3 regions of the Geodermatophilus sp. URMC 62 genome follow, and region 2 is predicted to be linked to each of the others. Evidence: riboswitches for the same ligand, from Rfam matches in the RefSeq annotation. Region 2 holds a riboswitch; each other region holds the start of a gene.
The links. Region 2 has a riboswitch for cyclic di-AMP ahead of ACU616_RS26060 (NlpC/P60 family protein). Riboswitches for the same ligand answer to the same signal wherever they lie in the genome.
Positions count from the first base shown of each region.

Region 1: linked by a shared signal. The riboswitch ahead of ACU616_RS20875 (hypothetical protein) and the one ahead of ACU616_RS26060 (NlpC/P60 family protein) in region 2 are both predicted to bind cyclic di-AMP.
Region 3: linked by a shared signal. The riboswitch ahead of ACU616_RS17665 (C40 family peptidase) and the one ahead of ACU616_RS26060 (NlpC/P60 family protein) in region 2 are both predicted to bind cyclic di-AMP.

Region 1 is NZ_JBRFHY010000001.1:4,302,819-4,306,081, reverse strand. Features, by position in the region: gene ACU616_RS20880 (sugar phosphate isomerase/epimerase family protein) at 1-849, shown strand, start outside; gene ACU616_RS20875 (hypothetical protein) at 916-1,908, opposite strand; cyclic di-AMP (ydaO/yuaA leader) riboswitch at 2,192-2,329, opposite strand; gene ACU616_RS20870 (ArsC/Spx/MgsR family protein) at 2,496-3,005, shown strand; gene ACU616_RS20865 (MFS transporter) at 3,063-3,263, shown strand, end outside.
Region 2 is NZ_JBRFHY010000001.1:5,436,922-5,440,184, reverse strand. Features, by position in the region: gene ACU616_RS26070 (NlpC/P60 family protein) at 1-793, shown strand, start outside; gene ACU616_RS26065 (hypothetical protein) at 904-1,194, shown strand; cyclic di-AMP (ydaO/yuaA leader) riboswitch at 1,412-1,576, shown strand; gene ACU616_RS26060 (NlpC/P60 family protein) at 1,719-2,792, shown strand; gene ACU616_RS26055 (M48 family metalloprotease) at 2,985-3,263, shown strand, end outside.
Region 3 is NZ_JBRFHY010000001.1:3,633,157-3,636,419, forward strand. Features, by position in the region: gene ACU616_RS17660 (DUF222 domain-containing protein) at 1-819, opposite strand, end outside; gene ACU616_RS17665 (C40 family peptidase) at 1,018-1,530, opposite strand; cyclic di-AMP (ydaO/yuaA leader) riboswitch at 1,543-1,676, opposite strand; gene ACU616_RS17670 (hypothetical protein) at 2,071-2,205, shown strand; gene ACU616_RS17675 (serine hydrolase domain-containing protein) at 2,411-3,263, shown strand, end outside.

The DNA of each region.
Region 1 (3,263 bases), 1.1 Mb from region 2:
CCGCGGCTGTCGCTGAACCAGGCGACGGTCAAGTACGCGCCGCTGCTCGACGCCCTCGCCGTCACCCGCCAGGCGGGCATCGGCGCGATCGGGCTGTGGCGCGAGCCGGTGGCCGAGGTGGGCCTGGAGAAGGCGTGCGCGCTGGTCGCCGACTCCGGGCTGCGGGTGTCGAGCCTGTGCCGGGGCGGCTTCTTCACCGCTCCCCCGGGCCCCGCCCGCACCGCGGCGCTCGACGAGAACCGCCGCGCGATCGAGGAGACCGCGGCGCTGGCCGCGGCCGGCGCGCCCGGATCGGCACCGGTCCTCGTGCTCGTCGCCGGCGGCCTCCCCGACGGCGACCGCGACCTGACCGGCGCCCGGGAGCGGGCCCGCGACGCGATCGGCGCGCTGGTCGACGACGCGACGGCCGCCGGCGTGGTGCTGGCGGTCGAGCCGATGCACCCGGTGTTCGCCGCCGACCGCGGCGTGGTCTCCACGCTCGGGCAGGCGCTCGACGTCGCCGAGCAGTTCCCCGCGGAGGCGGTCGGCGTCGTCGTCGACACCTACCACGTGTGGTGGGACCCCGAGCTCCCCGCGCAGGTGGCGCGGGCCGGCCGCGGTGGACGGATCGCGTCCTACCAGGTGGCCGACTGGGTCACCCCGCTCGCGGCCGACGTGCTGGTGTCGCGCGGCCTGCCCGGCGACGGGCACGTCGACCTGGCGGGGACCAGCGCCCTGGTCGAGGCGGCCGGGTACCGCGGCGACGTGGAGGTCGAGGTGTTCTCCCAGGAGCTGTGGGACGCCGACCCGGCGGTCGTCGCCGCCCGGACCGCGGCCGCGTTCGCCGCGGCCGCGGGCGTCCGGGGATGAGCAGCCGGGTCCGGCCGGCCAGGGGGCCGGCCGGACCCGGCGCGAGGGGCCGCGTCAGGGGTCGCGTCAGCCCGTGTAGTTGACGTGCACGTGGTCCATGTGGTTGGCCGTGGCGCTGCCGCGGTCCTCCATGGCCGACCAGCTGCCGCCCGGCGAGCTGAGCATCCGCTGCTGGTAGATGAGGTAGTCGACGCCGAGCTCGTCCCAGTGCGCGACGTGGTACTGGACGATCGCGTTCCCGAGCGCGGTGTTCGACAGGACCATGTAGTCCAGGGCCAGGCCCGACGGGTGGCCGCCCGGGTCGGTGGCACTGGCCCGGGTGCCGCCGAGGGTGATCGAGCCCGCGCCGGCCACGTTGCTGACGACGGCGTTCGCGGCCGCCTGGACGACGGCCTGCACCGGCCCGGCGGTGTTGGTGATGCGCGCGGTCGCCCTGGCGGCGGTCCCCGAACCCGCTGTGGACGACGAGGCGGTGGACGACGCGGCGGCGGCCGAGGAGCCCGCCTCCGGCTCCACCTCCCGCTGCGCCGCCACAGCCTCCGCAGCGGCGGCCTCCTCGGCGGCGGCCCGGTCGGCGGCGGCCTCCGCCGCGGCGGCCTCGGCGGCCTGGGCGGCGGCGGCCTCCTCCGCCGCGCGCTGGGCCGCGGCGGCGGCCTCGGCTGCCGCGGCCTCCTCGGCGCGCTGCTGCGCGAGCGCGGCCTGGTCGGCGGCGGCCTGCGCCTGCTGCGCGGTGGCCTCCTCGGCCGCGCGGCTGCTGCGGCTGGCGGCCAGGTCCTCCAGCGGCTGGAGGTCCTCGGCCGGCTGTGCGCCTCCCCCCGCACCGAGCGCCCCGCCCTCGGCGGTCAGGCCCAGCTCCTGGGCGACGGCGGCCGACTCCGGGTCTCCGGCGCCGGCCGAGGCGGTGGGGTCCCCGCCGACGACGACGTTGACCAGCAGGGCGCCGGCGGCGGCGACGCCGAGGAGGAGGCCGGGGCGGCGGGCGGCGGCCGGACGTCGGCGGCCCGTGGCGCGGCCGCGGCGCTCGGCGGATCGGCCGGACGGGGTGGTGCGGGGGTCCATGGTGCGGGTGCTCCAGGCGGGTGCGGGGCGCAGCGGGCTGCGGCGGGGGCGGACGGCACGGCCGGCGGGCGCGCCGGGCCGGCGCGGGCACACCGGGGCGGAGCGGCGCGGGGCCGGTCGGGCGGAGGGTGCCCGGGCTGGTGTGCGCGCGGACGGCGTCCGGGGCGGACGGCCGCGGACGGTCAGGTGCGCAGGCGCGCCGGGACGGGGCGGAGCCGGATCGGACGGGGTGGTGCGGCGGTGCGGGCAGCAGTGCAGGCGCGCGCCATCCGGCGGCTCTCCGTTCTCCCGTGAGCCGCCTACCGGGTGAGCTGACGGGTTCGGGCGGGAAGCGGCCCTACCTCTCCCGGCACGCGGCCAGGAGGGGATTCACCCCAGTACTGCGGTGGGTCCCCGGCTCGCCCCAGCGGGCGACTCGGCGGCGTCCCCCGGCCTCCCCCGACGGGGGACGACGACCGGACGGACGACCCGACGCTACCGGCGGAGAGCACATCGTGACAACGAGTCGACAGGTGTCTCGTCGGGTGATGGTGCTCGCGTCCGCGCCGATCGGCGGCCCGGTGGTGTAGGGGCCCTAGGGTCGGGGTGTGGAGGTCTGGTTCAACCCCTCGTGCTCGACGTGCCGCGCCGCCCGCGACGAGCTCGACCGGGCCGGTGTCGAGTACTCCCTGCGCCGCTACCTCGACGACCCGCCGACCGAGGCCGAGCTGCGCGCCGCGCTGGCCGCCCTCGGGTTGCAGCCGTGGGACGTCACGCGCCTCGGCGACCCGCTGGCCGCGGAGCTCGGGCTGCCCGACGCCCCGCGCGACGCCGACGCGTGGGTGCGCGTGCTCGTGGAGCACCCGCGGCTGATCCAGCGGCCGATCGTGCTCGGCGACGACGGCCGGGCGTGGGTGGCCCGGGACGGCGGCACGCTGTCCGAGGTGGTCGCCGCCGCCCGCGGTCCCCGGGAGATGGACCCCCGCGACCCGGACACCCTCTACGCCGAGGGGCCGGTGGCCGCCGAGCCGCCGGACGACGACCGGCCCGAGGGCTCACCGGTGCGCGACTCCGGCGGCACCGGCCCGGGCCCCGACGACCTCGACCGGCTGCTGTGACGCAGCGCTGACCCGCCGGGCGGTTGCGCTGTGCAACGTCCTGGGAAGCTCGGGGGCATGGCGGTCTCCCGGTCACCCCGCGCGCTCGTCGCCGCACTCGTCTTCGTCGGGACGGTCGTCGCCGTCATCTCCAGCCTCGGTGCGCCGCTGGTCCCGGCGATCGCGTCGTCGACCGGGGCGTCGCTGCCGGACGCGCAGTGGTCGCTGACGGTCACGCTGCTGGTCGGCGCGGTGGCCACCCCGGTGGTCGGGCGGCTC
Region 2 (3,263 bases):
CGGCCCGGACTCCTGGGACTGCGGCTCCCTGGTGTCCGCGGCCTACGGCGCCGCGGGCGTCGACCTGCCCGCCGACCAGGCCGGGCTCTACGCCGTCACCACGCCGGTCGACCCCGCCGACGTCCTGCCCGGGGACCTGGTGTTCCTCGGCACCCCCGAGGCCGGCCTCGGCCACGTCGGCATCGCCCTGGACCGGCAGACGATGCTGGCCGCCGACGGCCGGGCCGGTGCCGTCGTCGTCCGGCGGCTGCCCGCCGACCAGGTGCTGCGCGTCGGTCGCCCGAGCCTGGGGCCGCAGCCGGGGGACCCGGCGCCCGGGCCGACCGGGGGCGCGCTGCGCGTCGAGTGCGGCAACCCCGTGCACCCGCCGACGGTCGACGGCGCACGCGCCTGGGGCGGCTACCCCAACGGGCTGATCCCGCCGAGCGCCCTGTGCCCGCTGGGCGTGGCCGGCCACGCGCTGCGCTGCGACGCGGCCGCGGCCTGGCGGGCGATGAGCGCGGCGTTCACCGAGGCCTTCGGCGACCCGCTGTGCACCACCGACTCCTACCGCACCTACGCCGCGCAGGTCCGCCTGTACGGGGAGAAGCCCGCACTCGCGGCCGTGCCGGGCACGAGCAACCACGGCTGGGGGCTGGCGGTCGACCTGTGCGGGGGTGTGGAGGCCTTCGGCACCCCGCAGTACGCCTGGATGGTCGCCAACGCCGGCCGGTTCGGCTGGCTGCACCCGACGTGGGCCGACCCCGGCAACGGCCGCGAGGAGCCCTGGCACTGGGAGTACGCGGGCAGCTGAGCCGGGACTGTCGGTGGCCGTCCCTAGCGTCCGCGGCAACCGACAGGGAGACCGTCCCGACCGCGGCCCGGCACCGGGCGGCGCGGCCGGGACACCGGAGGGACACGGCCATGCTCATCGACTGCGACTCGTGCACCGCCCGCGGCGCCGGCTGCGCCGACTGCGTCGTCACCGCCCTGCTGGGCGCGCCACCGGGGGAGCGGGGCACCGAGCCCGTGCTGCTGCCGGTGCCTCCCGTCCCGGCCGCGCGGGCGTCGGGCGCCGACGAGGTCGTGCTGCCGCGGCCGGGCGTGGTGGTGGAGCTCGACGACGTCGAGCGGCGCGCCGTCCGGGCGCTCGCCGAGGGCGGACTCGTGCCTCCGCTGCGTCACCGGCCGGCCCCGCGGCGGCGCACCGGCTGACACCCCGCCGACAGCCGGCTGACACCCGGCCGACCAGGGCGGACGGGGTGGGACGCCGCCGAGGACGACGCACCGGGAGTGGCGTCCTTCCTCACAGTGCGAGTTCTCACAGGCAACAGGACCCGCGTTTGTCACAACTGCATCACGTCCGTACGGTGGCCCCGTCCGGCCGGGTGGTCGTCACCCGATGCGAGGTGGCCTCGGCCGGGCACCGCCGAATCGCCGGACGCCGTCCCTCGGGGTGTGCGTCGGGTGAACCGGGGACCCACCGCAGCACTGGGGTGAGTTCTCGCGCGCGCCGGACACCGGCGCGCGGGGGATAGGGCACGTCTTCCCGGCCCGAACCCGTCAGCTAACTCGGTAGGCGGTTGCTGAGGAAGAACGGAGAGCCGCCGCCCGTGGCGACCCCCCGCCCTGCCCTGGGGCATGCGCGTCCACAGTCCACCGCCCGCCGCGCCACCGCCGGTCACACCGCCGGTCCGCACCGCCCCCCGCTGGTCCGCCGCCTCGGCCGGACCGCGCTCGTGGGCACCACCGCCAGCCTGACGCTGGCCCTCCTCCCCGGCACCGCGACGGCCGATCCCGAGCAGGCGACCACGTCGGCGCAGGCCGCCCAGCTGGCCGCCGACGCCGGCCACCGGCTCGAGGTCGTCTCCGAGCAGGTCAACGAGGCCCGCGAGGTGCTCGCCCAGCAGCGGTCCGCCGCCGAGGAGGCCGACCGGGCCGTCGCCGATGCGCAGGCCCGGCTCGACTCCCTCGACGGGCAGATCCGCCAGGTGGCCCGCAGCGCCTACACCGGCGGCGACACGATGCCCGAGCTCGACCTGCTGATGACCAGCCGGTCGGCCGAGGACTTCGTCAGCCGGCTGGCCGTGCTCGACCGGATCGCCGGTCACACCACCGACGTGCTGAGCGAGGTGGGCGACGCCGCCGCCGCGGCCGACCGGGCCCAGGGCGACGCCGAGGCCGCCGAGGCCGCCGCGCAGCAGACCCTGGACGGCCTGACCGCCCAGGAGACGCAGCTCCGGGACGACGTCGCCGACTACCAGGCCCAGGTGGCCGCGCTCACCGCCGCGGAGCGGGAGGCGGCCGCCGCCGCCCAGGCGGCCCTCGCCGCCCAGCAGGCCGCCGCGCAGCCGGCCCCCGCGGCACAGCAGGCTCCCACGGCGGGCGGCACGGTGGGCGACGGCGCCCCGGTGGCCCCGGCCGCGGCGGCACCCGCCCCGGCCCCGGCCGGTGGCGGCAGCGGCGCGGCCCAGGCGGCGGTGCGGACGGCGCTGGCCCAGGTGGGCGACGCCTACGTCTGGGGCGCCGGCGGTCCGGACGCCTTCGACTGCTCGGGTCTGACCCAGTACGCGTACGCCGCGGCGGGGATCAGCCTGCCGCACTCGAGCAGCATGCAGTCGCGGATGGGCACCGCCGTCTCGCGGTCGCAGCTGCAGCCCGGTGACCTGATCTTCTACTTCAGCCCGGTCAGCCACGTGTCGATGTACATCGGCAACGGCCAGATGGTGCACGCCTCGACCTCCAGCGAGCCGGTGAAGGTCGTGCCGGTCGACTCCATGGGCGGCATCACCACCATGCGGCGCATCGCCTGAGCGAGGACCTCGCTACCCCGCGGACGGCGCCGACGGCGGTGTCCTCGAGGGGACCGCTGGGCAGGCGGCGAGGGCCGGGGACCTGCGGGTCCCCGGCCCTCGCCGTGTCCCGGACCGTCCGTGGCGCTCGCGGCCCAGCCGTCGGCCGGGGCGTCCCCGGCCGGACGCGCGCGGCCACCTAGGATCGGCCGGGTGAGCGCGGCGGGCCGGGGAGGCGCTCGCGCCGCCCTGCTGGTCGCGGCCGTGCTCGGGGCCGCCCTCGTGGTCGTCATCGTCGTCCGCACGCCGTGGACGCTCCTGCCGCAGCCGCCCGGCGGCGCGACGCCGGTCAGCGCCGACGCGGGGCTGCCCGCCGACGTCGTCCGCCGGGCCCAGGCCCTGGCCGCCGAGATCCGCCCCGCCTCGCTGGCGGGCCTGCTGCTCGGGCTGGGCGTCTCGGTCCTGCTGGGCCTCACCCGACTGGGCAGCCGG
Region 3 (3,263 bases), 1.8 Mb from region 2:
GGCGGCGGAGATGACCGCGCCGAACCCCATCCGCCCGGCAGCAGGACCGCCGCTGCCGGCGGCGAGGTCCTCGTGGTCGATGACGACGGCCACGTGCGGCTTGACCGTGCGCAGGGTCGGCAGGCCACCGGCGGCGAGCGCGTTGTCGGCCAGCTGGACGAGTGCGTCGCCGAGCCGCTGGGCGCGGCTGCGCTGGTCGCCGGCGGGCCGGTCGGCCTGCACGAAGGACTCGACCGCCGCCTGGAACCTCTCCCCACCCACGGCGTCGAGCTCCCCGCGGATCGACAGCGACCCGTCGGCGTGCTTCGACAGCGTCAGCCGCCGCCCGTCGGTGGGGTCGGGCTCGGGTCCGTCGGGATCGAGCCACGTCAGGTAGTGGCGCACCGCGCGGACGACGTCGGTGTGCTCGTGCTCGACGGCCAGCCCGGTGAGCACCGCGTCGATCTCCACCAGGTCCACACCACGCTCGGCGGCCGCGGCCAGCCGCTCGGGCGTGAGCACGACCGCGGCGACGCCCACCTGCTCGGCCGACACAAGCCCGGCGTCGTGCGCCTCGGCCAGCGCCGGCAGGTGCTCCAGCACCCGCCCGTTGCCCACCAGCCGGGCGGCCGCGGCGGCCGAGAGCCGGCAGTGGCCGCGCAGGCAGGACCGCGACCGCAGCCCGTCGCGTTCGGGTGCCTGCCGGTTCTCCGCCGCCCGTACCAGCCGGGTCAGCCGGGCGTCGATCCGGTTGCGCTCGGCGACCGCAGCCGCGACCTCGTCCAGGATCTCCGCGTCCGTCAGCGCGGCGGTGTCACCGATCGCGCCGCTCGAACACATGTACGGAGTCTAGTCGAGGGAAGTGGGCGGATCAACCCGAAAGCCCAGCTCAGAGCCGTAATCGCGGTCGGCTGAGTGTGCATGGCTCGGCCGGACCCGGTCGCCGATGCGGGCGACCGGCGACGGCTCGACGGCTGAGTCCTGACGCGACGGTGCCCCGGCCGGGGAGTCCGGCCGGGGCACCGTCAGGGCCGTGCGTCAGGCGACCCGGCGGGCGCCCACGTAGCTCGGCATCGAGTCGAGGTTCACCACCGCCACCGGCTTGCCGGCGGTCGAGGCGTGGACCATCTGGCCGTTGCCGATGTACATGCCGACGTGCGAGACCGGGGTGTAGAAGAACACCAGGTCACCAGGCTGCAGGTTGGCCTTCGCCACCGGGGTGCCGAACGTCGACTGGGCCTTCGAGGTGCGCGGGATCGAGATCCCGGCCGCCTTGTAGGAGAAGCTGGTCAGCCCCGAGCAGTCGAAGGAGTTCGGGCCGGTCGCGCCGTACACGTACGGGTCACCGACCTGGGCCAGCGCGGTGTCGACGGCGACCTGGGCCGCGCTGGAGGAAGCCGCAGCCGGCGCGGCGGCCACGGCCGTGCCAGCGCTGTCACCCGCAGCAGCCGAGGCCGGCAGGGGGGAGAGGGCGATGCCGGCTCCGGCGATGGCCGCGACGGCGATGCCGCGGAACGAGCGACGAGCGATGGACGTGCGTGCAGTCGTCATCGACGACGGTTCTCCTGTTCTCCACGATCGCCTGCCGGGTTAGCTGACGGGTTCGGACGGGGGAGTCGCCCGGCGCGACGAGTCGCGCTTCACCCCAGTGCTCAGGTGGGTCCCCGGTCCGGGTACCGGCTGGGTGCCGGCATCCGGTTCGGCGTGTCCGGCGGGTGTCACGCGGGAGGTGACGAAGGGCCCTGGCCGAACCGCGACGACGGTAGGTAGGGGATGTGGAGCCCTCAACCGCCCTGGGGGAACGCCACGCCCGGACCACCTTGCGGGACTTGACAAGTGCCAGAAATCCGAAACGCCGTACTGAGCTGCGAAGATCTCCCGGGGCACTGCCCTGTGGCGGACCCCCCGCGTGGGCGGACACGCGGGCCGACGGTAAAAAGGACATAACGGTGCGTCCGAACGCTGAGTCAATGACCGGCCACGAGGGAAGTGGTCGGGACGCCGGGATCCGCACGGTTGCCGCGCCCGTTCACCGGGCATCGGGACAACAGTCGACAGGAGGAGGACCCCGTGGGGATGTTGAGGAAGCTGGTGGCTTCAGGCGTCGCCGCCAAGGTGGTGCAGGAGCTCCAGAAGCCGCAGAACCAGGCCAAGATCAAGCAGTTCATCCGCGACTACCAGGCCAAGAACAAGAGGGGCGGAGGCGGCGCGGCCGGTCGCTACTGACGCCCACCGCGCAGCACTCCTCGCGACCCCTGTCCCGGTACCCGGGACGGGGGTCGCGCCGCGTCAGGACAGCCGCGTCCGGGGATCCGCGTCCGGAGACCGGGTCCCGCCGGCGTCCGGACGCGCCGTTGCGCTGCCCCTGGTCACGCGCCAGCCTGACGCCGGGGCCGCCGCAGAGTCGCGGCGGACCAGCCGAGGAGGGGCCATGAGCAGAGACATCGACGGCAGCCGGATCGACGCGGTGCTGGCCGACGCGGTGCAGAGCGGAGCGGTGCCGCACGTCGCCGCCATCGCCGCCGACCGGGACGGCGTCCTCTACGAGGGCGGCGCGGGGGTGCGGGTGGCCGGGGAGTCCGACGACCCCGTGGGCACCGGCACCCAGTTCCGGATCATGTCGATGACGAAGATGGTCACCACCGCCGCCGCCCTGCAGCTGGTCGAGCGCGGCGACCTCGACCTCGCCGCGCCGGTCGAGGAGTACCAACCCGAGTTCGCCGCCGTCCAGGTGCTCGAGGGCTTCGACGGCGACACCCCGCGGCTGGTCCCGCCGGCCAGCCAGGCGACCGTCTCCCAGCTGGTCACCCACACCACGGGCCTGGGCTACTGGTTCTGGAGCGCCGACCTGCTCCGCTACGAGACGGTGACCGGCGTCCCCAACGTCGTCCCGGGCTCGGCCGAGGCGTTCAAGGCACCGATGGTGGCCCACCCCGGCACCCGGTTCGTCTACGGCATCAACACCGACTGGCTCGGCAGGGTCGTCGAGACCGTCGCCGGCACCACGCTCGACGAGGTCGTGCGGACGGGGATCACCGAGCCGCTCGGGATGGCCGACACCATGTTCCGGCTCGACGAGGGCCGGAAGGCCACCTGCGTCGCCATCCACACCCGCGGCGAGGACGGCCGCTGGACCGCCGTCCCCGAGATCCTCAACCAGGAACCCGACTGGTGGGCCGGCGGGCACGGCCTGTACTCGACGCCGCGCGACTACACCCGGTTCACGCGGGCGCTGCTGCGCGGCGGCGAGCTCGACGGCGAGCGCATCCTGTCCGAGGAGACGG